3 regions of the Mesorhizobium sp. ESP-6-2 genome follow, and region 1 is predicted to be linked to each of the others. Evidence: predicted binding sites of a transcription regulator. Region 1 holds the regulator's gene; each other region holds the start of a gene.
The links. Region 1 encodes PhoB, which activates phosphate uptake and scavenging genes when phosphate is short. Its sites were predicted from a motif close to TGTCATNNANCTGTCAT; they were not measured.

Region 1 (10,123 bases):
CCATCGCGACGGCACGGTGCGGCAGTTGATGACGCGCAAGAGCCGGCTGGTGGCGCTGGACGGATCGGTGCATCTGGTCGGCTCCAGCACCGACATCACCGAGGTCAAGGCGCGCGAGCGGGCGCTGGAAGAAAGCATGCGCGAGAACGAGGTGTTCCGCAGCCTGATCGACAACGTGCCGGTGTCGATCTACGCCAAGCGCTCCGATCTCAGGCAATTCTACGTCAACAAGGGCTGGTGCGATCTCACCGGCTTCAGCAAGCAGGACGCGATCGGCAAGACCGACATCGAAATTTTCGGGCCGGACGGCGAAGCCTTCGTCGATGGCGACCTCGCGGTGCTGCGCAGCGGCGAAACCCAGGAGGTCGAGGAGACGGTGACACTCCCGGACGGCAGCGTGCGCCACCAGTTCGCCCGCAAGGGCGCGATGATCGCGTCCGACGGGTCGCTCTACCTGATCGGGTCGACCACCGACATCACCGAATTGAAGCTGCGCGAGGCGGAACTGCGCGAGGCGCGCCAGCGCGCCATACTTGCCGACCGCGCCAAGTCGGAATTCCTCGCCAATATGAGCCATGAGATCCGCACCCCGATGAACGGCGTGCTGGGCATGGCCGAACTCCTGGCCAAATCCGATCTCGATCCGAAGCAGAAGACCTTCACCGACATCATCGTCAAATCGGGCAATGCGCTGCTCACCATCATCAACGATATCCTGGATTTCTCCAAGATCGATGCCGGCCAGTTGGTGCTCGATCCCGCCCCTTTCAATCTCGCCGAGGCGATCGAGGACGTGGCGACGCTGGTATCGACGCGCGCCAAGGAAAAGGACCTCGAGCTCATCGTGCGCATTGAGCCTGGGCTCGAAAACCTGTTCATCGGCGATGTCGGCCGCATCCGGCAGATCGTCACCAACCTGCTCGGCAATGCGGTGAAGTTCACCGACGAAGGACACGTGCTCGTCGACGTCACCGGCGAAAGTGTGCCGGACGGAACCAGGCTGACGATCTCGGTCACCGACACCGGGATCGGCATCCCCGAGGAAAAGCTGAAACAGGTGTTCGAGAAATTCAGCCAGGTCGACACCTCCTCGACGAGGCGGCATGAGGGCACCGGGCTCGGGCTCGCGATCACCTCGCGGCTGGTCGAATTGATGGGCGGCGACATCGGCGTGGAAAGCGCCGAAGGCAAGGGGTCGACCTTCTGGTTCGCGGTCACGCTGCCCAGGGCCGGACAACAGAACGCGCAGCGCATCATGCCGGTGGATGTGACCGGCGCGCGGGTGCTGATCGTCGACGACAATGCCGTCAACCGCGCCATCCTGACCGAGCAGATGACGTCATGGACCTTCGATTCCTGCGCGGCCGAGAGCGGCGCCGAGGGACTGAAAGTACTGATCGCTGCCGCCGCCTACGGCGTGCCGGTCGATTGCGTCGTGCTCGACTATCAGATGCCCGAGATGAGCGGCGCCGAGATGGCAGGTGTCGTGCGCAACACCGCCGGGCTTGCCGACACGCCGATCATCATGCTGACCTCCGTCGACCAGTCGCTGGCCAACACCAGTTACCGCGATCTCGGCATTGATGCCCAACTGATCAAGCCCGCACGCTCCTCGGTGCTCCTGGAAACGCTGGTCGCCACCATCCAGCGGCATCGCCACGCTACCGATGTCGCCCAGCCGCTTGCTGTCGAGGGAGGCGGGGGGAACGGTCCGCAACCATCGCCAGCGGCGGCGTCGGGCCAACGCGCGTTGCTGCAGCCGCCGCCGGTCAGGCCTCGGCTTGCCGCGACCGGCGGCGAGCAGCGGCTGGACATCCTCGTGGCCGAGGACAATGAGGTCAACCAGATGGTCTTCACCCAGATCCTCGGCGAGACCGGCTACGGTTTCGAGATCGTCGGCAATGGCCGCAAGGCGCTGGACGCCTTCGGCAGGCTCAATCCGTCCATGATCCTGATGGACGTCTCGATGCCGGAGATGAACGGGCTCGAGGCGACCGCCGCCATTCGCCGGCTGGAGGAGGAAACCGGCACGCATGTGCCGATCGTCGGGGTCACCGCGCATGCGCTCAAGGGCGATCGCGAACGCTGCCTTGACGCCGGCATGGATGATTATCTGCCCAAGCCGATCAGCCCCAGGGCCCTGCTCGAAAAGGTCGAGCGCTGGGTCGGCGCCGGTCGCCAGGCCCGGCGCAACGCGGGATAGGCTTCGCGCCTTCCACGGGATTGCGGCGAGAATCAGTCGGGGTCGGCCGCTGCCCTTCGAGCAAGACTATGGTGCGATCGCACCATATCAAAGCCGGCGTCCAGCCGGGACAATGACGGCATCGAATTTCCGCTCTCTTCTAGTTACGGGCGGGAGCAGCGACCGCCAGTATGAAGCAGCGTCAATCTACCCCAACGGACCTGTTTTTGGCGATGGCCCGGCCAAGACATCCTCTGGCCTCGAGCAACGCGCTCCCGTCCGGCTTTTCTTCGATCAGCGCTCCATGCCGAATCCGAGGGCTGTTTGGGTGGCCAGATAGCGCAAGTCCCTGATTCCCGAAGGCAAACCGGCGCCATGCCGCAGCCGCCGATCGCCATCGCCTTTCCAAGCGCCGGCGACGCGTTACCGGGCTGACACGAAACTGTCATGCGACTGTTATAATCGAACGCTATTGGCCTCAGCGGGCGCTGGCAAGGAATGGCGCCGAGAGACCATCTTCCGAACAGGAGCAGGCCACATGAGACATTTCATCCGCTCGGCGGCCGTTGCGATCGCAATGGCTGCGGCGTCCACCCTCACCCTTTCAGCGGCAATGGCAGCTGACATTTCCGGCGCCGGCGCCACCTTCCCTTACCCGATCTATGCGAAGTGGGCCGATGCCTACAAGAAGGAGACCGGCATCGGTCTCAACTACCAGTCGATCGGCTCGGGCGGCGGCATCAAGCAGATCAAGGCCAAGACCGTCACCTTCGGCGCTTCCGATGCGCCGCTGAAGGGCGAGGATCTCGAATCCACCGGACTTGCACAGTTCCCGATGGTGATGGGCGGTATCGTTCCGGTCGTCAATCTCGAAGGCATCAAGCCGGGCGAACTGGTGCTCGACGGCCCGACGCTGGCCGATATCTTCGCCGGCAAGATTACCAACTGGAACGACGCGGCGATCGCCAAGCTCAATCCCGACGTCAAGCTTCCCGACCAGGCGATTGCGGTCGTGCATCGCTCCGATGGTTCGGGCACCACGTTCAACTTCAGCTACTATCTGGCCGACGTCAGCGCCGACTGGAAGTCGAAGGTCGGCGTCAACACCGCGCTCGAATGGCCGGTCGGTATCGGCGCCAAGGGCAATGAAGGCGTCGCCAACAACGTCTCGCAGACCGGCGGCTCGATCGGCTATGTCGAATACGCCTACGCCAAGCAGAACAAGCTGACCTATGCCGACATGATCAACAAGGACGGCAAGAAGGTCGAGCCGACGGCGGCGGCGTTCTCGGCGGCGGCGGCCAATGCCGATTGGAGCTCGCAGCCGGGTTACGGCGTCATCCTGGCCAACCAACCGGGCGCCGAATCCTGGCCGATGACGTCGGCCACCTGGATTCTGGTCTACAAGAAGCCCGGCGACGTGGCGGCGACCGGTGAAGCGCTCAAGTTCTTCGCCTGGTCCTACGCGAAGGGTGACGACATGGCCGGGGCGCTGGACTACGTTCCGATCCCCGACGCGGTCGTCAAGAGCGTCGAGGACATGTGGACCAAGGACATCGTCGGCGAAGACGGCAAGCCGCTCTATTCCGCCATGTAATCCCTGCTGAATGAGGAGGGCGCTTCACGGCGCCCTCCCTGTCTTCCTTGAAACGCGAGGGCCAGATGACCGCCGTCTCCGAAGCCATGCCATCGTCGGCCGCCATGCGGGCCAGGGAAGCGACGGTCCGGCGCTTCGCGCTCACCGATACGATTTTCCGGGCGGCGACACGCTTTTCCGCCATCCTCGTCCTGCTCATCCTCGGCGGCGTGGCGATTTCGCTGGTTGCCGGCTCGTGGGAAGCGCTGTCGAAATTCGGGTTCTCCTTCCTGACGACCGAATCGTGGAACCCGGTTACCGAGAATTTCGGGGCGCTGGCCCCGATCTACGGAACCATCGTCACCGCCGCCATCGCTATCCTGATCGCCGTTCCCATCGGCATCGGCATCGCCATCTTCCTTACCGAACTCTGCCCGCGGCCACTCCGGCGCCCTATCGGCATCGCCGTCGAGCTGCTTGCCGGCATACCCTCCATCATCTACGGCATCTGGGGCCTGTTCGTGTTCGCGCCGTTCCTGCAGACGACGGTGCAGCCCTTCATCATCAAGCTTTTCCACGACGTGCCGGGGCTCTCCAGCCTGTTTGCCGGTCCGCCCTACGGCATCGGCCTTTTGACCTCGGCGCTGATCCTTGCCATCATGGTCCTGCCCTTCATCACCTCGATCACCAAGGATGTCTTCGACACGGTGCCGTCGGTGCTGAAGGAATCGGCCTACGGCATCGGCTGCACGACCTGGGAGGTCACCCGCCGCGTCGTCATCCCCTATACCCGCGTCGGCATCATGGGCGGCGTCATGCTCGGTCTCGGCCGCGCGCTCGGCGAGACCATGGCGGTAACCTTCGTCATCGGCAACGCCCACCGCATCAGCGCCTCGCTGTTCGCGCCCGGCACGACGATCTCGGCAACCATCGCCAACGAGTTCACCGAAGCCGACGGCGATCTCTATACGTCTTCGCTGGTGGCGCTCGGCCTGATCCTGTTCGTCATCACTTTCCTGATCCTTGCCCTTGCGCGCTACATGCTGCTGCGCATGGACAGCCGCACGGGAGCCTGACCGATGTCGACGGCCACATCGCTTCACAATCGACGCAAGCGCAGGAATGCCGTGATGATGACGCTATGCGTCACGGCGGCGGGCATCGGCCTGGCCTGGCTGGCGCTGATCCTCGGCGCACTGCTCTATAAGGGCCTGTCGGGTGTTTCGCTCTCGGTGTTCACCGAAATGACGCCACCGCCAGGCGATGCCGGCGGCCTGCTCAACGCCATCTACGGCAGTATCATGATGACCGTCATCGCCGTCATCGTCGGCACGCCGATCGGTGTCCTCGCTGGGACCTACATGGCCGAATATGGCCGCTTCTCGCGCCTCACCACCATCGTGCGCTTTATCAACGACATCCTGCTGTCGGCACCCTCGATCATCGTCGGCCTGTTCGTCTACGAACTCCTGGTGCGGCCGATGGGGCATTTCTCGGCGATCGCCGGCGCCGTCGCGCTGGCCATCCTGGTCATCCCGGTCGTCGTGCGCACCACCGAGGACATGCTCAACCTCGTGCCGAACGCCCTGCGCGAGGCCGGCGCCGCGATCGGCGCGCCGCGCTGGGTGGTCATCCGCTCGGTCGCCTACCGTGCGGCGCTGTCGGGCATCGTCACCGGCATATTGCTGGCCATCGCCCGCATTTCCGGCGAGACGGCGCCGCTGCTCTTCACCGCGCTCAACAATCAGTTCTGGTCGAGCAATCTCAACGCGCCGATGGCCAGCCTGCCCGTCACCATCTTCCAGTTCGCTCTCAGCCCCTATGAGGAATGGCAGCAGCTGGCGTGGACCGGCGCACTCATAATCACCCTTACGGTTCTCGGGCTGAGCATCTTCGCCCGCAGCCTTACCGGACGCAGAGAGGACAGATGAAACCGATGTTGTCCACCGAGTTGAACACGCCCGAAGTCGCGGTCGAGAAAGCCAAGATCGAGGTCAAGAACCTCAATTTCTACTACGGCCAGTCGAAGGCGCTGAAGGATATCAGCCTGTCGCTGCCTGAGCGCAGCGTCACCGCCTTCATCGGGCCTTCGGGCTGCGGGAAGTCGACGCTGCTGCGCGTCTTCAACCGCATCTACGAGCTCTACCCGAAGCAGAGCGCCGAGGGCCAGGTGCTGCTCGACGGCCAGAACATCCTCGACCGGTCGCAGGACCTCAACCTGCTCAGGACCAAGATCGGCATGGTGTTCCAGAAGCCGACGCCGTTCCCGATGTCGATTTACGAGAACATCGCGTTCGGCGTCAGGCTCTATGAGAAGCTCAGCAAGGCCGAGATGGACGGCCGTGTCGAGCAGGCGCTGAAGCGCGCGGCACTGTGGAGCGAGGTCAAGGACAAGCTCAACGCCAGTGGCCTCAGCCTTTCGGGCGGCCAGCAGCAGCGCCTCTGCATCGCCCGCACGGTGGCCGTGAAGCCAGAGGTCATCCTGCTCGACGAGCCTGCCTCGGCACTCGATCCGCTGTCGACCGCCAAGATCGAGGAACTGATCGACGAGCTGCAGGCCGATTATACGATCGTAATCGTCACCCATAACATGCAGCAGGCGGCGCGCGTATCGAAGCAGACCGCCTTCATGTATCTGGGCGAGCTGGTCGAGTTCGACCGCACGGAGAAGATCTTCACGTCGCCCCGCGAGAAGCGCACGCAGGACTATATCACCGGCCGCTTCGGCTGATCCCACGCACACGAGGACCAAGATCATGGCCGAACATACAGTCGCAGCCTTTGACGAAGATCTCGGACAGATCAGCAGGCTGATCCGCGACATGGGCGATCTCGCCTCATCGATGGTCGGCGGCGCCACCAAGGCGCTCCTGAATTCCGACAACGCGCTCGCCCAGCGCGTCGTCTCCGACGACGCGATCATGGATGCGCGCCAGCGCGAACTCGACGACCGCGCCATCACCCTGATCGCCAAGCGGCAGCCCATGGCGGACGATCTGCGCCATGTCGTCGGCTCGATCCGCATGGCGGGCGATCTCGAACGCATCGGCGATCTCGCCAAGAACATCGCCAAGCGCGTCGGCACCGTCGGCCTGGCCGCCACGCCGCGCAACCTGTCGCACTCCATCGATGTCATGGCGCAGCTGGTGCTGATCCAGGTGCAAGGGGTGATCGAGGAGTATGCGGCGCGCGATTCCGCGGCACTTGCCAAGCTGCGCGCCGACGATGAACGCATCGACGTCAAATACACATCGGTGTTTCGCGAGCTGCTGACCTACATGATGGAGGATCCGCGCAACATCACCGCCTGCACGCATCTTTTGTTCTGCGCCAAGAATCTCGAGCGCATCGGTGATCACGTGACCAACATTGCCGAAAATGCCTATTATGTGCTGACCGGCACGCAATTGCCCGCCAATCGCCCGAAGCAGGACGAGACGGCGATGTCGGCGCCAGCGGCGTGACGGCAGGGGTGACCAGTCGATGATCGCGCCACGCATCATGGTGGTGGAGGACGAGGAGCCGCTGGGTGTGCTGCTCCGCTACAATCTGGAATCGGAGGGTTATCAGGTCGAGGTGGTGACGCGCGGCGACGAAGCCGAGATCCGCTTGCAGGAGAATGTCCCTGACCTTCTTGTGCTCGACTGGATGGTGCCGGCGGTTTCCGGCATCGAACTCTGCCGCCGTCTCCGGATGCGGCCCGAGACCGAGCGGCTGCCGATCATCATGCTGACGGCGCGCGGCGAGGAAAGCGACCGGGTGCGCGGTCTCTCCACCGGCGCCGACGACTATCTAGTCAAGCCGTTCTCAACCCCGGAATTCATGGCACGCGTCAAGGCGCTGCTGCGCCGCGCCAAGCCCGAAGTTCTGTCCAGCGTGCTCAAGGTCGGCGACATCGTGCTCGACCGTGAATCGCACCGGGTCTACCGCAAGAAGAGCGAGATCCGGCTCGGGCCGACCGAGTTCCGCCTGCTCGAATTCATGATGCGCCACCCGGGCCGCGTGTTCTCGCGCAGTCAGCTGCTCGACAATGTCTGGGGCGAAACGATCTATATCGACGAGCGCACGGTGGACGTGCATGTCGGCCGGCTGCGCAAGGCGGTCAACAATGGCCGCATGCCTGACGTGATCCGCACCATTCGGGGCGCGGGGTATGCGATCCGCGAAGACTAGGGATATGTCACGCAACGTTCTCGCCTATGCCTGATTTCGCTTGTGCCCCCGGCGCGAAAATTTCCTGGTCGACGAAGGTCAGCGCGCGCATGGCGCAACCCTCGCGGATCAGCGGCAGTTCGTTCGGCTCGGTGTCGAAGGAAATCGATTTCGAGTGCTGGCCGCCGGCGGTCTGGGCGATCGCCTCGCGCAATGCCGGCTCGATCAGGTCGAAGGCGGCCGCGCTGACGCCGACCATGGCGACCGGCGCCGGATCGATCAGGGCGAACAGGCTGCCAAGGCCATAGCCCAGCGCCTCGCCGGCCTTGCGGTAGGCTTCGCGCTCCGGCCCGTCCTTTTCGCGCGCCGAGGCCGCCAGGGTGCGCATGTCGGCGTCGCTGACGTCGACGGGCTCGGTGTCCTCGCCAAGCTGCCTAGCGTTGCGCCAGATGGCATAGTTCCCGGCATAGGCCTCGACACAGCCGCGCCGCCCGCAGCGGCAGAGCGCCCCGCCGGGGCGATGGATCATGTGGCCGAACTCGCCTCCGGATGAATGGGTGCCGGTGAACAGTTCACCCTTCAACACCAGGCCCATGCCGATGCCGTGCGACAAAAGGATGGCGATGAAGTCGTCGCGGTAGCGCTGGGGATCGCGCCAGCGCAGCGCCACCGCCATCATGTTGCAATCGTTCTCCATGGTGGCGGGAATGCCGAACTCGGTCTCCAGTATGTCGGCGAAGGCGATGTCGGTCTGCGGCGTGATCGGCGACCACAGCATGGTGCGCGCATCCGTGTCGGTGATGCCCTGGATCGCCAGCGCGATACGGGCGATGCTGCCGACGTCGAGGTCGGGATCCTCGAACCGCCGCCTGACGATGGCCACACATTCGCCGATCAGCGCCTCGCGCGACAGGGTCAGCGTGTCCAGCCGGCGCTGCTCTTCAGATATCACCTGGCCGGCATAGTCGATGACTGCGACGGAGAGGAAATTCAGCGACAGCACCACGGTCATCACAGCCGCGGCTTCAGGGTTGAGGCTGAGACCGACCTGCGGCCGGCCGCGTTTCAGCGCACCGGCCTCGCTCGGCTTGCTCTGCGCCAGGATGCCTTCGCCAATCAGGTCGGAGGAGATCGCCGATATGGTGGAATGGCTGAGCCCGGTGGTCGCGGCAATCTCAGTGCGCGAGGGCTGCCCGGCACGGCGCACGGCTGCGATCACCATCGCCCGGTTGCGTCGGCGCAGATCGTCGTGGCGGATTCCGACCGACATTCTTCTCGCATCCTCCCGGTCGCCGCGTTCTCTCCCCAGGCCTCGACGACCGTCAAATACTGGCAGAACCGGCCTTGGCTGTCATTATTTATTCCGGAGCTCGAAAAAAATTCCCGAGGACATCAAAATACATCAGAATCGGCGTTGACAGCGTTCCGACGATGGATCAGTGTTTTTTCGAGGCTCGAAAAAATAGAGCCTTTTGTGCCGGCCTAAGGGCCTGTTTGGTCGCGCCATACGCGGCGCAGGGAGGATTAAGATGAAGAGATTCACAGCCGCTATCCTGGCGGGTGTCGCCATGTCGCTGACGCTCGCGTCGGTCGCGCAGGCGAAGGACAAGGTCATCGGCGTTTCCTGGTCGAACTTCCAGGAAGAGCGCTGGAAGACCGACGAGGCCGCCATGAAGAAGGCGATCGAAGCCGCCGGCGACAAGTATATTTCCGCCGACGCCCAGTCCAATCCCGGCAAGCAGCTCACCGACGTCGAGAGCCTGATCTCGCAGGGCGCCAATTCGCTGATCATCCTGGCGCAGGACGCCTCCGCCATCGGCCCCGCGGTGCAGAAGGCGCTTGACGAAGGCATTCCGGTCGTCGGCTATGACCGCCTGATCGAGAATAAGGACGTCTTCTATCTGACCTTCGACAACAAGGAAGTCGGCCGCATGCAGGCCCGCGAAGTGTTCAAGGTGAAGCCGGAAGGCAACTACGTCTTCATCAAGGGCTCGGGTGCCGATCCGAATGCCGATTTCCTGTTCTCCGGCTCGATGGAAGTGCTCAAGGATGCCATCGACAGCGGCAAGATCAAGAATGTCGGCGAAGCCTATACGGATGGCTGGCTGCCGGCCAACGCGCAGAAGAACATGGAACAGTTCCTGACCGCCAACGACAACAAGGTCGACGCGGTGGTGGCGGCTAATGACGGCACTGCCGGCGGGGTCGTGGCG
Region 2 (10,123 bases), on a different contig from region 1:
GGCAACCGACACCTCGCGGGTCTTCCACGGCGTCTCTTCCAGGCCCGGCCTGGCGAAACGGTATGCTTTGCCGATCATTTCGCTATGCAGGGCGGCGATGTCCTCGACCTTGATGCGCATGGCGATGCCGGGCGCGCCGTCGTCATGGTGTTCGCTCAGATGCAGGATGCAGCCGTCACGGCCGATCGCCATGTAAAGCGGCGCGTTGTCGTCAAAGCGGTGCTCCCACAGCACCTCGAAGCCGAGGAAGCCGACGTAAAACTCATGGGCCTTGGCAATGTCGAAGATGCGCAGGATGGGCGTCACTGTGCCGAATTTGGGCATGATGTTGCAGCCGCTCCCGAATTACAGGCCGATGTCGCGGCGGCGATCCCTATTTCAGTTCCAGCAGCCGTTCCAGATAGCTGCGCTCGATGTCGGGGCTGAGTGCATTGCCGAGCCGTTTGCGGATCGCTTCCAGGATCTGGCGGGCGCGCTGCACGTCGATCTCGTCCGGCACCTTCACCGAATCGCCGAAATCGGGACCCTGGCTGGCGCGCGGCCGGCCGAGCGGATCGCGATCGGCGTTCTGCTGGCGACCGCCTTCCTCGCTGCCGCCTTCGTCGCCCTGCATCGCCTGCATCTGCTTCATCATGTCCTTGGCGCCCTTGCGCAGCGCCTCCAGCGCGCGGCCCTGGTGGCCAACGGCCTGATCACCTTCACCATCGCCCAAGGCCTGCTCGGCATTGCCCATTGACTTGCCGGCCTCACCAAATCCTTCATTGGGCTCCATGCCCATCCCCTCGAGCCCCTTCTTCAACTGTTCGAGGTCGTTCTTCAGCTGGCCTTGGCCTTCCTGCAACTGCTTCAGCGCATCGGCGAATTCCTGCGGCGTCATCGGCTTTTGCCCGGCGAGCGGATCGCGGTTCTCGCCTGCGCCCGGCCTGTCCTGATCCTCGCCGCCGCCTTCGCCGAGCTGTTCATCGCGGTTCTGGCCGCGTTGGCGCTCGCCGCGTTGCATCTGATCCATGCGGAAGGTGTCGTTCATCATCTCCTGCTGGCGCCGCAGGATGTCGCCGAGCTTGTCCATCTGCTGGCGCATCTGGCTGTCCTGCTGGCCACCCTGCTGCTGGCGGCCTGCCTGAAGGTTGTTCATCATGTCCTGCAGCTGCGACAGCAATTGCTGCGCCTTGTCGCGATCGCCGGACTTCGCCAGGTTCTCGATCTGGTCCATCATGCGGTCGATGTCGCTCTGGCGCAGTTCCTGGCCGTTCTGCTGCATCTGCGGGGCGTTGGGATTCTGCTTGGCGCGCTCGGCGAATTCCTGCAGGAACTGGTTCATCGCCTCGCGCAGTTCCTTCATCGCCTTTTCGATCTCCGCGTCGCTGGCGCCGTTCTTGATAGCGTCCTGCAAAGCCTGCTGCGCCTGGCGCAGCCGCTTCTCGGCAGCCGAGAGATTGCCCTCCTCGATGCCGAGCGCGATTTCCCAGAGATAGGACACCTCGTTGCGCAACTGGTCGTCGCTGTCGGCCATCTTCAGCCGGCTGCGCGCGCTCATGATGGCGAGGTAGTGGGACATGTTGTCGAACGTGTCCTCGGGTCGCAGCGTGATCGCATCCATCAAGTCGAGCACGCGCGGCTTGGCGTTGGCGTCGAGCGCCAGCAGGCGGCGCTGCTCGATAACGGCCCGCGCCAGCGGATTGGAGAACGGCCGCTCCGGCATCACCAATGTCTTGGTTTCGCTGCTCGCCGTATGCCCGGCATCGTCGGTGGCGACCAACGTCAACTTGATCTCGGCGCCAGCCCAGACGTGCTCGGTCAGGTCCTTCGAGGTCCGGGCGGCATTCGCCTTGCCGCCGCGGCGCGGCAGCGTCAGCGGCATGTCAGGCGGACCGTAGAGCGGACGCGCATCGGGCGCCTGCGGATCGGCGAGCGCGAACACGGCCTTGGCGTTGGCGGCGCCATAATCGTCGTCGATCTGGTAGTTGAGCTCGAAAGCGCCGTTGACAGCGCGCTTCGGCTCGCCGACGAAACGGATCTGCGGCGGCTTGTCCGGGATCACCGTGAAGGCCCAACGGCCGAGTTCGTCCTCGCCCGACTTCAGCGTCAGCGTGCCATCGCTCGTCAGCTTGCCAATGAACTGGCGCACTTTGGATTGCGCTGTCGGGCTTGCCGCCGGCTTGGCCGCGGCCGCCTGCGGGTCGGCGGGATCGATGGCGCGCGCATTGCCATTCTTGTCGGCATAGGCAAGTGTCTCCTCGCCCGTGCCGCCTGTGACGCGCAGCGAAACATCGCTGCCTTCGGGAACGTGGAAGGCCGGCGCCGCCTGGTTGGCATCCGCGGTGAGGAAGATCGGCGGCTTGCCGGTATAAGCGGGCGGCGTCACCCATGCATCGATGCGCGGCGGCACGGCGTCATGCGCGTCCTGGGCGCTGAACGCGTCGGCTACCCGGCCACCGGTCGGTCCGAAGGAAAAAGCGAAGGCGGTGACGAGCAGAAGCGCCGCCACGGCGCGCAATCCCCAGGGATCGCGTTCCGGCACGCGCGTGCGCGGCACGTCGGCGCCGAGGCTGTCGAGCCTGTCGGCCATGCGCTTCTGGTGCTCGCGCCACAGCGCCTGCGAGAAGCTGCTTTCGCGGCCGCTCGGCCGGTCCGTCTGGGTCTGGACGGGGTGGTGCAGCAAATGGTTGGCCGCCTCGATGCGGCGGTCGATCTCGGCGCCGCCCGGCATGCGAAAAAAGCGTAGCGGGTAGAGCGCAGCCAGTGTCGCGACGCCGAAGGCAGCGACCAGCCCGATGCGCGCCGCATCGGGCAGGCGCGGGAAGAGCCCTAGCCAGGAAATGCTGAGAAACAGGCTGGCGACGACGAGAAGCGGCAGCAGGAGCGGCCAGCCCCGTTCGACCATCATCGACACCCGCGTCGCCAGCCGGCTGAGCGCCAGGCGCCCGGCGAGACCGCGATCGCTGCTGAAGATCGGTCGTTCCGTCATCGGCCCTTCCACGGGAGCGGGCGGGATGGCCCGAACCTCACGACTCGAAGAATACCCAGCAAACGCGGCGAAGGCGAGGCAGTTCCTGAAAAACGTGAAGGAGAGAAAGGCGCGGCGATCAGAATTTCGCCGGATCTGCGTTCGCGCCGCAGACGAGGACGGCGACCCGTTCGCCGGGTGCCGGCGCATAGCAGCCGGACAGGATGGCGCCGAAAGCCGCGGCGCCACCGGGTTCCGAGATGATCCGCACCCGGTCCCACAGCGCCTTCTGGGCGGCGACGATGTCGTCGTCGCTGACCAGGATGGAGCGTTCCACGAAGGCCTCGGCGATCGGGAACATCATCTCGCCGACACGTTTGGGCGCCAGGGAATCGGCGGCGATGCCCTCGGCCGGCGCATCAACCGGATGGCCGGCCTCAAGGGCGCGATAGAGTGTCGGCGCGCCCTCCGGTTCGACGGCGACGATGCGAATACGGCCGGCGAACCAGGCGGCGATGCCACCGATCAGGCCGCCGCCGCCGACGGCGACCAGCAAAGTATCGATCTGAGGCAGGTCGTTCTCAATTTCCAGCCCGAGCGTGCCTTGGCCGATAAGCGTTTCCTCCTGGTTGAAAGCGTGGATCTGCAAGGCGCCGGTTTGCTCGGCAAAACGTTCGCTGGCGGCCAGCGCCTCGGCATAGCGGGCGCCGCCGACGACCAGCTCGGCACCGTAGCCGCGGATGCGCTCCAGCTTGGCCGGCGGGCTCACTTCCGGAACGAAGATGGTCGCCCTATGGCCGAGCCGCATGGCGGCATACGCCACCGCCGCTCCATGATTGCCGCCCGAGGCGGCGACTACGCCGGCCTCTGGGACCGGCCGCTCGAGAAGGTTGGTGAAGGCACCGCGCGCCTTGAACGAGCCGGAATGCTGCAGGCATTCGAGTTTGAGGTCGACCGCCAGCGGCGGCCTGTCGAAGTCGGCCATGTCGACGCGCAGCACCGGCGTGTGGCGCACATAGCGACGGATGCGCGGTTCCATCGCGACGATGCGTTCGCGCGTTATGGTGTTGCCGTTGGTCATGGCCATCTCCTTGGGATTGACAGTAATCAGTAACTTGGCAAAATGGCTAAATGCAAGAGGTTGATGTGTTCAAGGCGATCGCCAACGAACGAAGGCTGCGGATCCTCGATTGGCTGAAGGATCCGCGGGCGCATTTCCCAGCCCAGGCGGATGGCGATCTGGTCCAGGACGGCGTCTGTGCACTGCTGATCGCTGAAAAGCTCGGCATTACGCAAGCGACGCTCTCCGAGCATATGCGTGTGCTCACCCAGGCAGGGCTGTTGCGGACCAAGCGCATCAAGCAATGGACCTTCTACCGCCGCGACGAGGACAAGATCGCGGAGACAAGAGCACTCATCCAGAACCGGCTATAGGGCCGCAGTCGCGGCTTCTATGCAAGCCAGTCGGGCATCGAATCCAGGCCGATCAGCTCGTCATAGGTCGGGCGCGGGCGCACCACGTGGAAACGATCGCCGTCGACCAGCACCTCCGGTACCAGCAGGCGGGTGTTGTAGGTGCCCGCCTGCACCGCGCCATAGGCGCCAGCGGTGGCGATGGCGACCAGGTCGCCGGACTTGAGTCTTGGCAGGTCGCGGTCGAGGCCGAGATAGTCGCCGGTCTCGCAGACCGGGCCGACGATATCGACCGTCATGCGCGGCGCGTCGGCGGGCGGCAGCACCACCGGTCTTATGTCGTGAAAAGCGTCGTAGAGCGTCGGCCGGATCAGGTCGTTCATGGCGGCGTCAACGACGAGGAAATTCTTGGCATCGCCTTCTTTCGCGAAGATCACTTGCGAGACGAGGATACCGGCATTGCCAACGATCAGCCGGCCCGGCTCGAACATCACCTTCAAGCCGAGCTTGGTGACGTGCTTGCGGACGATCTGCGCATAGGCGTCGGGGAGCGGTGGCGGGTTGTTGTCGACGCGGTAGGGAATGCCGAGACCGCCGCCGAGATCGACATGCTCGATGGCATGGCCGTCGGCGCGCAGCGCGCCGACCAGTTCCACCAAAAGCGCGAAGGCATCGTCGAAGGGTTGCAACTCGGTGATCTGGCTGCCGATATGGGTGTCGATGCCGGTGACCTTGATGCCCGGCAATTCGGCCGCGCGCGCATAGACCTGACGCGCCTTCTGCCATGGGATGCCGAACTTGTTCTCGGCTTTGCCGGTCGAGATCTTCTTGTGCGTCCTGGCGTCGACATCCGGATTGATGCGCAGCGAGACCGGCGCCACCTTGCCCAGGGCAACGGCGCGCGACGAGAGCAGCTCGAGTTCGGGCTCGGATTCGACGTTGAAGCACAGGATGCCCGCTGCCAGCGCAAAGTCCATTTCACGCGCGGTCTTGCCGACGCCGGAGAACAGGATCTTGCTGGCCGGGATGCCGGCTGCCAATGCGCGCCGCAACTCGCCTTCCGACACCACGTCGGCTCCAGCGCCGAGCCTGGCCAAGGTCCTCAGCACCGCCTGATTGGAATTCGCCTTCATGGCGTAGCAGACCAGTGCATCAAGCCCGGCAAAGGCCTGAACGAAGACGCGGTAGTGCCTGGTCAGCGTGGCCGTCGAATAGCAGTAGAATGGCGTGCCGACGGTTGCGGCGATATCCGATATCGCCACGTCTTCGGCATGAAGCACGCCGTCGCGGTAGTCGAAATGATTCACGAGAGTGGTTCCGAAAAGTTGGAGCAGGGTAGGAGCGGGTTTAGCACCTCAAACCGCTCTCACCGGCTCTAGAGCAGCGGGTCGAGAATGAACTTCTTGTCCGCGACCGGTTTTTCCGGTTCCGGCGGCACAGGTTGGTGGGCCTTCTCGGCGTCCTTGCGTGCCTGCACGGCCGCCTCGTAAGGCGTATCGAGACCGGACCTTCTGCCGCAAGCCGTAACGGCGGCAAGCGCCGCAAGCAGCGTCAATGTCACCAAAATCCTGCTTCCGGTCATCGATCCATCCGTCCGAAACTTTTTTCCGCCGCTGCTTTTAGCCGAGTTCTCGGCGCATTGCACCCCGGATATTGCCGTTGCAATATCCCGGATATTGCCGGACGCAATAGCTGGCGTCACGCCTTGGCCAGCCGCTTTTTCCAGTAGCGGATCTGCTTCCTGACTTCCGACGGTGCGGTGCCGCCGAAGGAGGTGCGGCTCTTCACCGAGTTCTGCACGGCCAGCACCGAAAAGATGTCCTGCGTGATGCCGGGATGGATCGACTGCAAGTCTTCCAGCGCAAGCTTCTCCAGGCTCAGCTTCTTCTCTTCGGCCAGCGCCACCGCCCGTCCCGTGACATGATGCGCTTCCCGGAAAGGCAGGCCGAGCGTGCGCACCAGCCAGTCGGCAAGGTCGGTCGCGGTTGCGTGGCCGGAGCCGGCGGCCTTCTTCATCGCCGCCGCGTTCACCGTCATGTCGGAGACCATGCCGGTCATCGCCGCCAGCATCAGGTCGAGCGTCTCGGCGGCATCGAACACCGATTCCTTGTCTTCCTGCATGTCCTTGCCATAGGTCAAAGGCATGCCCTTCATCACCGTCAGCAGGCCGACCAGATGGCCGGTGACGCGCCCGGTCTTGCCGCGCACCAGTTCGGCGGCATCGGGGTTCTTCTTCTGCGGCATGATCGAGGAACCGGTGGAGAAGCTGTCCGACAGCCTGATGAAGCCGAATTGCGGCGTCGACCAGATGATGATTTCTTCCGCCAGCCGCGACAGATGCGTGGCGCATATCGCCGCCAATGCCAGGAATTCCAGCGCGAAATCGCGATCCGAGACGCTGTCCAGCGAATTGCGCATCGGCTCGCGGAACCCGAGCGCCGTGGCGGTCCGGTGGCGGTCGATGGGAAAGCTGGTGCCGGCAAGGGCGGCCGCACCCAGCGGGCTTTCGTCCATGCGTTCGACGGCGTCGCGCACCCGCGACAGATCGCGCGAAAACATCTCGACATAGGCCATGCAATGATGGCCGAATGTCACCGGCTGCGCCGCCTGCATATGAGTGAAGCCCGGCATCACCGTCGCGGCGTGCTGCTCGGCCCGCTCCAGCAACGCACCGATCAGGCCCTTCAAGGCCTCGGCGACGCGAAAGCACTCGTCCTTCACCCAGAGCCGGAGGTCCACTGCAACCTGGTCGTTGCGAGAGCGGGCCGTGTGCAGCCGGCCGGCGGCCGGACCGATCAGTTCGGCGAGGCGGGCCTCGACATTCATGTGGATGTCTTCCAGCCTGGTCGAGAATTCAAACGTGCCCGTCTCGATCTCTTTCAGGATCGTGTTCAGGCCGTGAGCGATTTTTTCTTGATCGGCCGCCGAAATAATGCCCGTCTGCGCCAGCATCGCGCTATGGGCGATCGAACCTCTGATGTCCTGCGCATAGAGTTTGCGGTCGAACGAGATCGACGCGTTGATCGCTTCCATGATCGCGGCCGGACCCGAGGCAAATCGTCCGCCCCACATCTGGTTGCTGGTCTTCTTGTCGCTCATGGCTATAAAACCCGTGCTTCGGAGCAGTTTTGAGAAAATGGCAGACGGAAACAGATTTTTCCCGGCCCCGCGCCTGATCCTCGCCGCCCTGGTGGCGGGAGCGCTGGCCGGCGCGGTCGCGGTATATGTCAGCGAGAGCCGGTCTGGCAACAATGCCGCGCCGCAAGTCGCGGTGGGCGACAGCAAGGACGATGTCGCCTGCGCCGCCAAGAGCGAACGCGCCAAGAAGATCGCCGCTGCCGCCACCGGCGAGGTCGCGGCCCTCTTGCCCGCCGATCCGCCGCAATCGATGAAGGGCCTCGCCTTCAACGGCCCGGACGGCAAGCCGATGACCATCGCCGACCATGCCGGCAAGACGGTGCTGCTCAATCTGTGGGCGACATGGTGCGCGCCATGCCGCGCCGAAATGCCGGCGCTGGACGCCTTGCAGAAGGAAAAGGGCAGCGATGCGTTCCAGGTCGTCGCCGTCAATGTCGATGCCGGCGACGATGTGAAGCCGAAGAAGTTCCTTAGGGATACCGGCGTCGAGGCGCTCGGCTATTACAGGGATTCGACGATGGTGCTGTTCAACGACCTGAAGACGCGCGGCCTGGCGCTCGGCCTGCCCGTCACCATGCTGATCGACGGCGAAGGCTGCCTGATCGCCCATATGAACGGCCCGGCCGAGTGGTCGGGGCCCGACGCCAAGCGGCTTGTCGAGGCCGCGCTCAACCCGTCGGGCTGAGCGCGGGACGGGAATTTTCCACGCATCGACCGAGCTTTAAACCGACGCCTTTTTCAGCGTTGTCATGTCAGTGTTGTCATGCGCTGTTAGACACCGTCCGTCGGTGAGGTCGCTGACCGTCTCGACGCAGGTCCCTGGTACACCAATTCAAACAGCAAGCCGCTATGCAATCATTTCCGGTCACTTCTATCCGGAGGTCCACGCTACTTTAGCCGGAAGTGAAGTGCGCTTGCCCGCAACAAAACCGTTGTCCGCTGCGCGCGAACGACACATAGTGCCATTGCGGGAGTGCCCCTTTCGCCAATGACAAGCAATGAAAACGGGAGACGAAACATGAAGTTCTTTGGCTTCGCGGCCGGTGTCGCCGTGACCCTGCTTTCCACAACCTCCGCCTTCGCCGTGACGCAGATCAGCTGGTGGCACGCCATGACCGGCGCCAACGCAGAGGTCGTCGACAAGATTTCCAAGGATTTCAACGCCAGCCAGGGCGACTATCAGATCGTTCCGGTTTTCAAAGGCACCTATCCCGAAACGCTGAATGCCGGCATCGCCGCCTACCGTGCCGGCCAGGCGCCCGACATCATCCAGGTGTTCGATGTCGGCACCGGCGTGATGATGGCGGCCCGGGACGCGATCAAGCCAGTGGCCGAGGTGCTGACCGGCGCCGGGATGAACTTTGACAAGAGCCAGTATCTGCCAGGCATCGTCGGTTATTATTCGACGCCGGACGGCACCATGCTGTCCTTCCCCTACAACTCCTCCTCGCCGATCCTCTACTACAACAAGGACATCTTCCAAAAGGCGGGGCTCGACGTGAACAACCCGCCCAAGACCTGGAGCGAGGTGTGGGAGGATGCCAAAAAGATCAAGGCGAGCGGCGCCGCCGCTTGCGGCTACACCTCGACCTGGCTGACCTGGATTCACCTGGAAAACTTCGCGGCGTGGAACGATGTGCCTTGGGCCACGCAGCAGAATGGCTTGGCCGGCGGTGATGTCGAACTCAAGATCAACGCGCCGATCTTCGTCAAACATTTCCAGGCGCTCGCGGATCTGGCCAAGGACGGCACCTTCAAATATGGCGGGCGCACCTCCGAAGCCAAGCAGATATTCCTCGCCGGCGAATGCGGCATCTTCACCGAATCCTCGGGCGGGCTGGGCGACATCGTCAAGTCGGGCATGAACTACGGCATCGGCCAGTTGCCCTATGACAGCGACGCCAAGGGCGCGCCGCAGAACACGACGCCGGGCGGCGCCAGCCTTTGGGTCTTCGGCGGCAAGTCCGACGAGGAATACAAGGGCGTCGCGGCCTTCTTCGCCTATCTGTCCAAGACCGATGTGCAGGAATATCTGCACCAGAAATCGGGATATCTGCCGGTGACGCTCGCCGCCTATGAGGCGACGAAAAAGTCCGGCTTCTACGACAAGAATCCCGGCCGCGAGACGCCGATCCTGCAGATGACGGGCAAGGCGCCGACCGACAATTCGAAGGGCGTGCGGTTGCCGAACCTGCCGCAGGTGCGCGACATCCAGAACGAGGAGTTCGAAAAGATGCTTGCCGGTCAGGAAACCGCCCAGCAGGCGCTCGACAATGCGGTCACGCGTGGCAACGCGGCGATCAAGGAAGCGCTGGGGAATTAGGGCGCGTCGAGCCTATCGAGTTATAGTCCTTGCTCTACGAGGCGCCCCTCCGCCCTGCCGGGCATCTCCCCCTCAAGGGGGGAGATCGGCTGTCGCTACCGTTTTCGGAAGTTGCCAAGGCTGGAGAATGGCAGCCGTCGCAGGAACTGCCGATCTTCCTACAAGAGGAGGAGATGCCCGGCAGGGCAGCGGGGGGCGCCGTAGCGTGCCGCTCGGTTGACTATTTCCACGCCGGAGCGGCGCATTGACCCCGCGCGTCGTCTTTCCCAACAAAGTTTTGCCCTACCTCCTGGTGGCGCCGC
Region 3 (10,123 bases), on a different contig from region 1:
GCGAAGCGTTGGTGCCGCCGAAGCCGAAGGAATTGGACAACGCCACGTCGATCTGGCGGGCACGCGGCTTGTTCGGCACCAGGTCGATCGCGGTCTCACGCTCCGGATTGTCAAGGTTGATGGTCGCCGGCGCGATATTGTCGCGGATGGCGAGGATCGAGAAGATCGCTTCGGCAGCCCCTGCCGCGCCGAGGAGATGGCCGATCGACGACTTGGTCGACGACATCGAAATCTTCGATGCGGCATTGCCGACCAGCCGCTCGACGGCGCCGAGCTCAATCGTGTCGGCCATGGTCGAAGTGCCGTGCGCGTTGATGTAATCGACATCGGCGGGCGTCAGCTTTGCCCGGTTCAACGCCGCCGTCATGCAACGGAATGCGCCGTCGCCATCTTCAGCCGGTGCGGTGATGTGATAGGCGTCGCCGGTCAGGCCGTAGCCGGTCACTTCCGCATAGATCTTCGCGCCGCGCGCCTTGGCATGCTCGAGTTCCTCAAGCACGACGACGCCGGCGCCCTCGCCCATGACGAAGCCGTCGCGATCACGGTCATAGGGCCGCGACGCCGTTTGCGGCGCGTCGTTGCGCTCGGTCGACAGCGCACGGCAGGCAGCGAAGCCAGCGATCGACAGTCGCGTCACCGGCGCTTCGGCGCCGCCGGCGACCATGACGTCGGCATCGCCCCAGATGATCAGCCGGGCTGCGTCGCCGATGGCATGCGCGCCGGTTGAGCAAGCGGTGACGACGGCATGATTGGGGCCTTTCAGCCCATGCCGGATCGAAACCTGGCCGGAGACGAGATTGATGATCTGGCCGGGGATGAAGAAAGGGCTGATGCGGCGCGGGCCGCGCTCCTTCAGGATCATCGCATTCTCAGCGATGCCTTCGATGCCGCCAATGCCCGAACCGATCAGAACGCCGGTGGCGCACTGCTCGGCATGGGTCTTCGGCTGCCAGCCGGAATCCTTCAGCGCCTCGTCGGCGGCCGCGATCCCGTACAGGATGAAGTCGCCGATCTTGCGCAGTTCCTTCGGCTCGAGCACCGCCTCGGGATTGAAGGTGGCGTTGCTGCCGTCACCACGCGGAACGACATGGGCGATCTTGCAGGCAAGATCCTCCACCTCGAACTCGGTGATGCGCTTGGCGGCGCTGCGGCCGGTCAGAAGTTCCTTCCAGCTGTGCTCGAAGCCCATGCCGAACGGCGACAGCAACCCAAGGCCCGTGACGACGACACGCCTCATCGCAGGTCCTCCCCGGTGATGACTGCGGAAAGCGTCAGGCCGAAGCCTTGTCGATGTACTTCACGGCATCGCCCACCGTCAGGATGGTTTCAGCCGCGTCATCGGGGATCTCGACGCCGAATTCTTCTTCGAACGCCATGACGAGTTCGACCGTGTCGAGACTGTCGGCGCCCAGATCATCGATGAAGCTCGCCTGCTCCGTCACCTTGTCGGCATCGACGCCCAGGTGCTCGATGACAATCTTCTTGACGCGCTCTGCGGTGTCACTCATTTGGGGCATCCTCGTCTTTTGGTTGTCTGTCTTCGTTAGCGGGCGGAATGCCGCTAATCAAGCTGAAAGATGGTCCCGCCGGAAACGCAATGGCCGCAGACCGGTTTTTGCCCGAACCGCCGGGTTGCGGGCCGCATTACACGAAAAATCGTGGGCGTCCAAGCCGAAATGGTCGCTTTTCACAGCCCGCCCAGGCGTCGCCTGTCGCCGTCTCAAAGCCACCGCGAATGCCCGGGCCCGGCCCGAAATGCATGCTTTGGCCGACCCGATCAGATCATCGCCATGCCGCCGTTCACATGGATGGTTTGGCCGGTGACGTAGCCGGCCTCGCTGGAGGCAAGATAGGCGACGGCGGACGCCACCTCGGCGCTGGTGCCCATGCGGCGCGTCGGGATGGCGGCCATGATCGCCTCCTTCTGCTTGTCGTTGAGCTTGTCGGTCATCGCCGATTCGATGAAGCCCGGGGCGACACAGTTGACGGTTATGCTGCGGGTGGCGATCTCCTGCGCCAGCGATTTGGAAAAACCGATCATGCCGGCCTTGGAGGCGCAGTAGTTGGTCTGGCCGGGATTGCCGGTGACGCCGACCACCGAGGTAATGTTGATGATGCGGCCGTGGCGACGGCGCATCATCGGATGGGTAAGCTCACGCGTCAGCCTAAACACGGCCATCAGATTGACTTCAAGCACGCTGTCCCAGTCGGCGTCCGACATGCGTACGAACAGTCCGTCCTTGGTGATGCCGGCATTGTTGACCAGGATATCGACGCCCTCGAGTTCGGCCTCCGCTTTCTGGCCCAGCGCCTTGACCTCGTCGCGGTTCGACAGGTCGGCCGGAAACAGCTTCACCCGGTCGCCAAGTTCGGCGGCCAGCGCCTCCAGTTTCTCTATACGCGTGCCGTGCAGGCCGACGACGGCGCCCTGCGCATGCAACACCCTGGCGATCGCCTCGCCGATGCCTCCCGACGCGCCGGTGACAAGTGCCTTGCGGCCGGTCAGTTCGAACATGTGTTTTCCTCTTTGGTTTCGGAAGCTCAGCGAGCAACCTCATCTGTATACGTCGTGCCGGTGTCCGATTGCCATCACCAACGGAATATCTTCAGCGATACAAGCCGCGCCATCAAATTCACACGCGGCGCTTCACCCGAGCGCCGCCAATGCGGCCTCGACCTCGGCCGCGGAACCGACCGATGTCGTGGCGATGTCGCGGTTGATGCGCCGGGCCAGCCCTGAAAGCACTTTTCCCGCGCCGACTTCATAGAGCGTGGTGACGCCGTTCGCGCCGAACCACTCCACCGTCTCGCGCCAGCGCACGCGGCCGATCACCTGTTCGAACAGACGGCGCGCAATGATTTCGGGATCGCTGGTCGGAGTGACCGTGACATTGGAGACGAGCGGCACGACAGGCGCGTTCTTGGTTACCCCGGCCAGCGCTTCCCGCATGATCTCGGCTGCAGGCGCCATCAGCGCCGAGTGGAAGGGCGCGGAGACCTGCAGCATCAGCGCCCGCTTGGCGCCCTTCTCGGTGCACAGTTTGGCGGCCAGTTCGACCGCTGCCTTGGCGCCGGAAATCACCAGCTGGCCACCGCCATTGTCGTTGGCGATCTGGCAGACCGATCCTTTGGCAGCCTCGGCGCAGGCGGCTTCGACATCGGCCTGCTCCAGCCCGATGATCGCCGCCATGGCGCCTTCGCCGGCCGGCACCGCCGCTTGCATGGCATTGCCGCGGATGCGCAGCAGCCTGGCGGCATCGGCAACCGAGACGAAGCCGGCGGCGGCGAGCGCCGAATACTCGCCCAGCGAATGGCCGGCGACGTAAGCGACCTTGTCCTTCAGCGAAAAACCGCGTGCTTCCAAGGCCCTGATCGCGGCCAGCGATACAGCCATCAGCGCCGGCTGCGCATTGGCGGTCAGCGTCAGCGTCTCTTCCGGCCCTTCCCAGATCAGCTTCGACAGGTTTTCGCCGAGCGCGTCGTCGACTTCGCTAAAAACCCTGCGCGCCTCGGGGAAGGCATCGGCGAGGTCCTTGCCCATGCCGACAGCCTGGCTGCCTTGTCCCGGAAAGGTGAATGCAACGGCCATGTGTGGGCTCCCAAAGCTCGGTTCTGCTTGCCTGATACACGAATTTTCCTGCCTGTGACGCAACGCGGCCTGCCAAGTCAAGCCCGGTTTGGCCCGGCCCCCTGGCAGCTTTGCGGGCCGAGTGCCTGTTCCAAAAGGCTTTTTGGCGATCACTCCTGATGAAAACCGCTCACGAATCGTTTGCTGGCTCTTCTTATTTCCGCCACAGGCGCTAGCTTTGCGTGACAATTCCATGACAATCGAGTGACGGGTCTGTCGCTGGGTGGGGAAGTTAAAGTGGCTAGGATTTCGAAAGGCGCAGGCAAAGCCGCGCCACAGTTTCTGGAAGACGATCCTTCCACCGGCTACCTGCCGGGACGGAAGTGGCCGACCATACGCTATGGGCTGACCAGCCTGCTGATCGCGGCCGTCCTGGTGTTCGCCATCGAATTGATCGTGCGCGGCGACTTCGGCGGCACGGTTTCCTTCTTCCTGCAGCCGCTCAAACCGGGCTGGACCACGATCGTGGTGTTCGCCCTGGTTCTGATCGGCCTCGATGCCGTTTTCGGCCGCAGCTATCAAAGCCTGATGATCGTCGCGCCGCTGACGCTCTCGCTGGCTTTCATCGGCCATCAGAAATCGCATTATCTCGGCGATCCCCTCTACCCGACCGATTTCCTCTACTCCCGCCAGATCGTGGCGCTGCTGCCGCTTCTGGTGCGTGACCGCCCGATAACTGCCCTTGCCATGGTTGTCGGCATCGTCGCCGGCCTGTCGCTGCTCATCTATGGCTGGCGGGTCTGGCGTCGAAAGGTGCCGATACTCAGCCGCAAGGGCCGTCTCGCCCGGCTGACGCTGGCGGTGCCGCTGCTCGCCTTCTTCGTCTCGATCATGGACTATGCCACCTTCTCCTGGACCCGGGACCGGCTGCAGATCATCCCGATCATGTGGGACCAGAAGGAGAATTACGCCTCCAACGGCTTTGCACTCGCCTTCGCGCTCAACGTGCCGATGGCGCATGTCTCGGCGCCGCCAGGCTATTCGGCAAAGACGATCGCGGCCATCGACAGGCCGCAGGTGACCGCCTCGGTGCCCCAGGAAAAGCCCGACATCATCGTCGTCATGAGCGAATCCTTCTGGGATCCGACCAAGCTGCCGGGGGTCACCATCACGCCCGATCCGATCCCCAACGTGCGGGCGTTGCGTTCGGGCTCCATGTTCTCACCCGAATTCGGCGGCATGACCGCCAATATCGAGTTCGAGGCACTGACCGGCTTCTCCAACGCCTTCCTGCCGGCCGGCAGCATCCCCTACCAGCAATATGTGCGCACGCCGACGCCGTCGCTGGCGACTTTCCTGAAGAGGGAGGGCTACAGGGCGCGCGCCATCCATCCGGGCACCAACTGGTTCTGGAACCGCGGCGCGGTCTATGCCGATTTCGGCTTCGACGACTTCAGATCGGAAGAGACGCTGCCGCCGATGCAAAAGCGCGGGCCGCTGGCATCCGACGCGGCGATGACGGACGAGATCATCAGCGAGGCCGATGCCAGCGATGCCCCCGTGTTCTTCTTTGCCGTCAGCCTGCAGAACCACGGCCCTTACGAGCCGAACCGCTACTACAACCCGACCCACACCGTGCAGGCGCCTACCAGCCAATGGGCGCGTGAATCGCTGCTGAGTTACACCGAGGGCTCGGCCGACGCGGACCGCGGTCTCGGACGCCTGATCGAATGGGCAAAGAAACGCTCTCGCCCCACCGTCATCGCCTTCTTCGGCGACCATCTGCCGCCACTTGGGCCGGTCTATGTCGAGACGGGGTTCATGAAGGACAATGTCGCGCCGCGCAAGGAGGCTTCCGCCGAGGCGGCGCTGGAGCATCATCAGACGCCACTGGTCATCTGGTCGAACCGCACAGGCCCGGCCAAGGACATGGGCGCCGTCAGCCCCGCCTTCCTGCCCTATCACATCCTGAAAACAGCCGGCATCACCCACCCCTACTACACCGGCTTCCTGGGCGAGATGCGCGAACGCTACCGCGTGGTCGACCGCAATCTGCTGCTGACGCCGGCGGGAGAAGCCACGCCCGATTGGGCGCGGCAAAAGCAGATCGACCCGGCGATCCGCGACTTCCGGCTGCTGCAATACGACATGATGTTCGGCAAACGCCATGCGGCGCCCGACTTCTTCCCCGAAACGGTGGACAAGGTCGTCGCCCATATGAGCTGATATTCGCGGCATCCTTCAGGATGCCGCACGTCGGGGTCGGGCGTTCAATTCGTCAGTTGCAATTTCGAGAATTTGTTGGCGATCTGCTGGAACACGTTCGGCAATTTGTTTGGATCGTTGACGGCGTAATAGTCGCTGGGATCCGAGGCGCAAGCGCTGTAGAGCGTGCGGTTGGCGGCGGTGTCGGATTGCAGCACCATCGTGTAGATTTCGGCGCCCTGATTCTTCAGCTGCGTGCAGACGCTTTTGGTCCATCCGTCGACATTGCGCGCGGCGGTCGTCTGATTGTCCGATCCAAGCCGACCGGCAGCGCCATAGGCTGAGCCGGCGAGAAAACCATAGGATGTATAGTCGGACTTCGTCGTCTCGTTGCTGGCGCCGTAGACGACATTCTCCCCGTCGGTGAGCAACATGACGATCTTGCTCACCCCGGGCGTCTTCCAAGGCGTCCCCTCAGCATAGGGCGCACTCGGCGACAACACCCGCTGGCCCCAGGCCAGGCCCTCGGAAACATTGGTGCCGGACCCCGCCCATGCAAGCATCTTGGCGGCCGCCTGGCGAAGCTTTGTAAAGTCTTCCGTCAAGGGGACGATTGGCGAGGGACAGGACCGGTTTGGCCCTACCGTCAGTTGCAAGGCGTTTGGATCGCTTGTGACCGCGGTGGCAATGGCGGTGTTCTGCGGCGCCACATATTTGGCGACCGTTTCAAGATCACCCCTCAAAGGGCCGGCAGCACTTCCAAGCAAGCCGCTCAGATCTATTCCGAGAACATTCAGTCCGCCATTCTGAGCAAGTTTGGTCTCATCGGGGGCGTCGTCGATAAAGGAGTTGTTGTAGTGATAGGCGTCGTTTGAATAGCCGCTGGAAGGCTTCGTGCCGTTTCCCGGACTGTCCGGCGCGAAATACGGTACGAACAGAGTGTCAGGGTAACGTGGATCGGGCGGCGTATCGGCGATATTAAGGGCACCAGGGCGCGCCTCGACGCAGCCTTTCCAACCCGTATCCTCCCCCTTGCCGTCCTTCCACCCCGTTAACTTCGCGGCAGAGGCCGGATCTTTCATCAACTGCCTGAACAGCGCCATATGATTGGGACGCTTGTGGTTGATGGCGGGGAAATTGATTCCATTGGTGGATGACTTGCCGTCCATATCGATCCAGGACGGGTCGAACCCGTCGCCGTTGACATTGACTGCCGTGACGAAGGGTACCAGCGCCACGCGGACCTTGCGCGTCGGTGATTGCGCCGCCTCCAGATATTTGAGCAGATTGTCCGTCGCTGTCTTCAGGGCAGCAATTTTGGCGCCGGCCATCGAGCCGGTGTTGTCCAGAACCAGCACGACTTCGAGCTGGTTGTTCGATTCGACCGCCGAGGCATCGACCACGATGTGCCTGCTCTGGCCGAGCAGGAAGGCGAAGTTCAAATTGACGTCAGCCGAGGCGACCGCCTTCGTCTTGACGAAGTTGACGCCGCTGTCGACCGTCAACGTGGCCCGCGCGTTTGTGAGTTCGCTATGGCCGGCTACGTTGGCCTGGAAATAGCGGTTGAAGGCGTCGGTGCGGGTGATGTCCAGATCGCCGAGATGCGAGGAAGCGAGATTTGCCGCGTCGAGCGCATTCTGCAGGTTGCTTCTGGCCCGCATGATGGTGGAGACATCGGTTGCGAAGGCCACGGCCGACAGGATGGCCGGCAAGCCGATCCCGAGCAAAAGCGCGAAATTGCCGCTTTTCGAGCGCCAGAATTTCTTGAGAAGCATCCTTACCCCCGGAAAAATGCCTAGCCCGTTGCTGACAGCGGGATGCCGCTTTTTGCGCCAGACATGATGAATCGGCGGTTGATGCCGGGGCCGCGACCCCATACAACCTGTCTTGGTGGTTAAGGTCTGGTTTCCGGGAACCATGAAGTCCTGTCGCCGCACCTGCCGGTTTTCCGGCCCTGCGACATCCGGGATTGCCACCTGCTCTTGCCTTCCACGTGGATTGCTATATAGACGCCGCCAATCTGCCGGTCCCAGCTGGGGGCTGAACGGAGGGCCGGAGGTTTTCGAAACCTTCGCGTGAAGCCAGAAGCGCTTCCGCCTCCCGTGTCTCCGCTCTCGACCGTCTCGTCATGCTCCTTTCTTCCCCGCTCCTGGCGGGTCAGAGAAGTTGCAGAGGCTTTTGCCGCCGGGAACCGGGAGAGAAACGAAGAAAGGCGAAAAGACATAATGGCTCTTTACGAACATGTGTTTCTTGCCCGGCAGGACCTCTCGCAGCAGCAGGTCGATGCGCTTGTCGAACAGTACAAGGGCGTCATCTCCGCCAATGGCGGGTCCGTCGGCCGGGTCGAGAACTGGGGACTGAAGTCCCTCACCTACCGGGTCAACAAGAACCGGAAGGCATACTACACGCTGATGGATCTTGACTGCCCGCCGGCAGCGCTCAACGAAATGGAGCGCCAGATGGGCCTGTCCGAGGACGTGCTGCGTTTCCTGACCATCAAGGTCGATGCGCATGAGGAAGGTCCCTCCGCCATGATGCAGAAGCGCGAAGAGCGCTCGGAACGCGGCGGCTTCGGCGACCGTGACCGCGGCGACCGTGGTCCGCGCTCGTTCGGCGACCGTGATCGCGGCGATCGTCCGCCACGCAGCTTCGGCGGCGACGCCGGTGGCGATCGTGGTCCGCGCCGTCCGCGCGAAGGCTTTGAAGGGGGTGCAGAATAATGGTCGACATCAACCAGATCCCGACCCGGCGCCCGTTCCATCGCCGCCGCAAGACCTGCCCGTTCTCGGGCGCCAACGCGCCCAAGATCGACTACAAGGACGTGCGCCTCCTGCAGCGCTACATTTCCGAGCGCGGCAAGATCGTGCCGTCGCGCATCACCGCCGTCAGCCAGAAGAAGCAGCGCGAACTCGCCAAGGCGATCAAGCGCGCCCGCTTCCTCGGCCTGCTGCCCTACGTGGTTCGCTAATCCTTGACGCGGGGGGGGGCCCCCCCCCCCCCCCCCCCCCCCCCCCCCCGCTTCTCTTCCACGGCGACGGGCGCCGCTGGATTGCGCATCAAATCCCGAGTTGAGGCCAAAAGCCTCTAACTGCCGCGACAGGCAGGACAGCGACACTGGCGGCAACGCCCTTTTGCTTCCTGACCTGTTCCAGAGAATTCGGTGCCGATCCCTCGATTGGTGCCCTAATGAAAGGAACAAAACCATGGAAGTCATTCTTCTCGAACGCGTTTCCCGCCTCGGCCAAATGGGCGATACCGTCAAGGTCAAGGACGGCTTTGCCCGCAATTTCCTGTTGCCGCAGGGCAAGGCGCTGCGCGCCAACGAAGCCAACAAGAAGAAGTTCGAAGGCCAGCGCGCCCAGCTTGAAGCCCGCAACCTCGAGCGGAAGTCCGAAGCCTCGCAGGTCGCCGAACAGCTCGACGGCAAGAGCTTCATCGCCGTTCGCTCGGCCGGCGAGACCGGCCAGCTCTACGGCTCGGTGTCGACGCGCGACATCGCCGACCTGCTGACGGCGGAGGGCTTTTCGGTCAACCGCAACCAGATCCAGCTCAACCAGCCGATCAAGACCATCGGCGTGACCAATGTGGCGATCGCGCTGCATCCGGAAGTCGAGGTCACCATCACGCTCAACATCGCCCGCACGGCCGACGAAGCCGAGCGCCAGGCCAAGGGCGAGACGCTGACCACCGCCGAGGCCATCTATGGCGAGGACATCAACGACAATGCCCGGCCGGAGAACTTCTTCGACCCGAACGCAGAGTTCGAGGGCGAAGAGAACGCCTGATATCGGTGCGGCGCGCCTGCCGGCGCGCCGCATTCGGCTTCGGCCTCAATAGCTCCAATCAGACTGGCAGCTCCAGACTGGCAGCTCCAGTCAGACTGGACCAATGCCCGGGTTCACCACCTGGGCATTTTTGTGCCAAAAGGAACTTTTCGAAACCCTATATATTGATGCAGAGTAGGACAGCCTGTCTGACCGAGAGGGGACATTTGGGTCATGAATATTCTGTTGAAACGCGTTCTCGACCGCCTGGTGCGCACAGGCCATCTCAAGGTGACCGGCCCACAGGGCACGACATTCGTGTTCGGTGACGGCAGCGGCGAGCCGGTGCACCTGCACATCAAGACCAGGCACGCCGAGCGCGCCGTCACCTTCGATCCGATGCTGGCCGTGCCGGAAGCCTACATGGATGGCGAACTCGACATCCTCGAGGGCGGCGTCCTTGGCCTGATGCGCATCGCTTTCCAGAACATGGGCAGCGGCGGCATCGACGCGACGTGGTCGAAAGCCATCGAAGGCCTGCGCCACGCTTTCCGCCGCCTGCAGCAGATCAACACCGCGTCGCGTT

Region 2: the regulator PhoB is predicted to act here: its motif matches at 8,244-8,260, upstream of ugpB (sn-glycerol-3-phosphate ABC transporter substrate-binding protein UgpB).
Region 3: the regulator PhoB is predicted to act here: its motif matches at 3,811-3,827, upstream of LB532_RS12120 (LTA synthase family protein).

Annotation. Positions count from the first base shown of each region.
Region 1 is NZ_JAIUGT010000001.1:84,683-94,805, reverse strand. Features, by position in the region: gene LB532_RS00450 (PAS domain-containing protein) at 1-2,203, shown strand, start outside; gene pstS (phosphate ABC transporter substrate-binding protein PstS) at 2,721-3,779, shown strand; gene pstC (phosphate ABC transporter permease subunit PstC) at 3,845-4,834, shown strand; gene pstA (phosphate ABC transporter permease PstA) at 4,838-5,689, shown strand; gene pstB (phosphate ABC transporter ATP-binding protein PstB) at 5,686-6,489, shown strand; gene phoU (phosphate signaling complex protein PhoU) at 6,515-7,222, shown strand; gene phoB (phosphate regulon transcriptional regulator PhoB) at 7,242-7,931, shown strand; gene LB532_RS00415 (ROK family protein) at 7,939-9,180, opposite strand; gene xylF (D-xylose ABC transporter substrate-binding protein) at 9,440-10,123, shown strand, end outside.
Region 2 is NZ_JAIUGT010000015.1:50,430-60,552, forward strand. Features, by position in the region: gene LB532_RS29110 (glyoxalase superfamily protein) at 1-324, opposite strand, end outside; gene LB532_RS29115 (TIGR02302 family protein) at 374-2,968, opposite strand; gene LB532_RS29120 (threonine/serine dehydratase) at 3,087-4,028, opposite strand; gene LB532_RS29125 (ArsR/SmtB family transcription factor) at 4,079-4,381, shown strand; gene lysA (diaminopimelate decarboxylase) at 4,399-5,667, opposite strand; gene LB532_RS29135 (lipoprotein) at 5,736-5,942, opposite strand; gene argH (argininosuccinate lyase) at 6,059-7,459, opposite strand; gene tlpA (thiol:disulfide interchange protein TlpA) at 7,497-8,183, shown strand; gene ugpB (sn-glycerol-3-phosphate ABC transporter substrate-binding protein UgpB) at 8,517-9,821, shown strand; gene ugpA (sn-glycerol-3-phosphate ABC transporter permease UgpA) at 10,066-10,123, shown strand, end outside.
Region 3 is NZ_JAIUGT010000003.1:518,556-528,678, forward strand. Features, by position in the region: gene fabF (beta-ketoacyl-ACP synthase II) at 1-1,237, opposite strand, end outside; gene LB532_RS12105 (acyl carrier protein) at 1,272-1,508, opposite strand; gene fabG (3-oxoacyl-[acyl-carrier-protein] reductase) at 1,778-2,515, opposite strand; gene fabD (ACP S-malonyltransferase) at 2,648-3,589, opposite strand; gene LB532_RS12120 (LTA synthase family protein) at 3,866-5,794, shown strand; gene LB532_RS12125 (pilus assembly protein) at 5,839-7,548, opposite strand; gene rpsF (30S ribosomal protein S6) at 7,999-8,493, shown strand; gene rpsR (30S ribosomal protein S18) at 8,493-8,741, shown strand; gene rplI (50S ribosomal protein L9) at 8,977-9,558, shown strand; gene LB532_RS12145 (SAM-dependent methyltransferase) at 9,772-10,123, shown strand, end outside.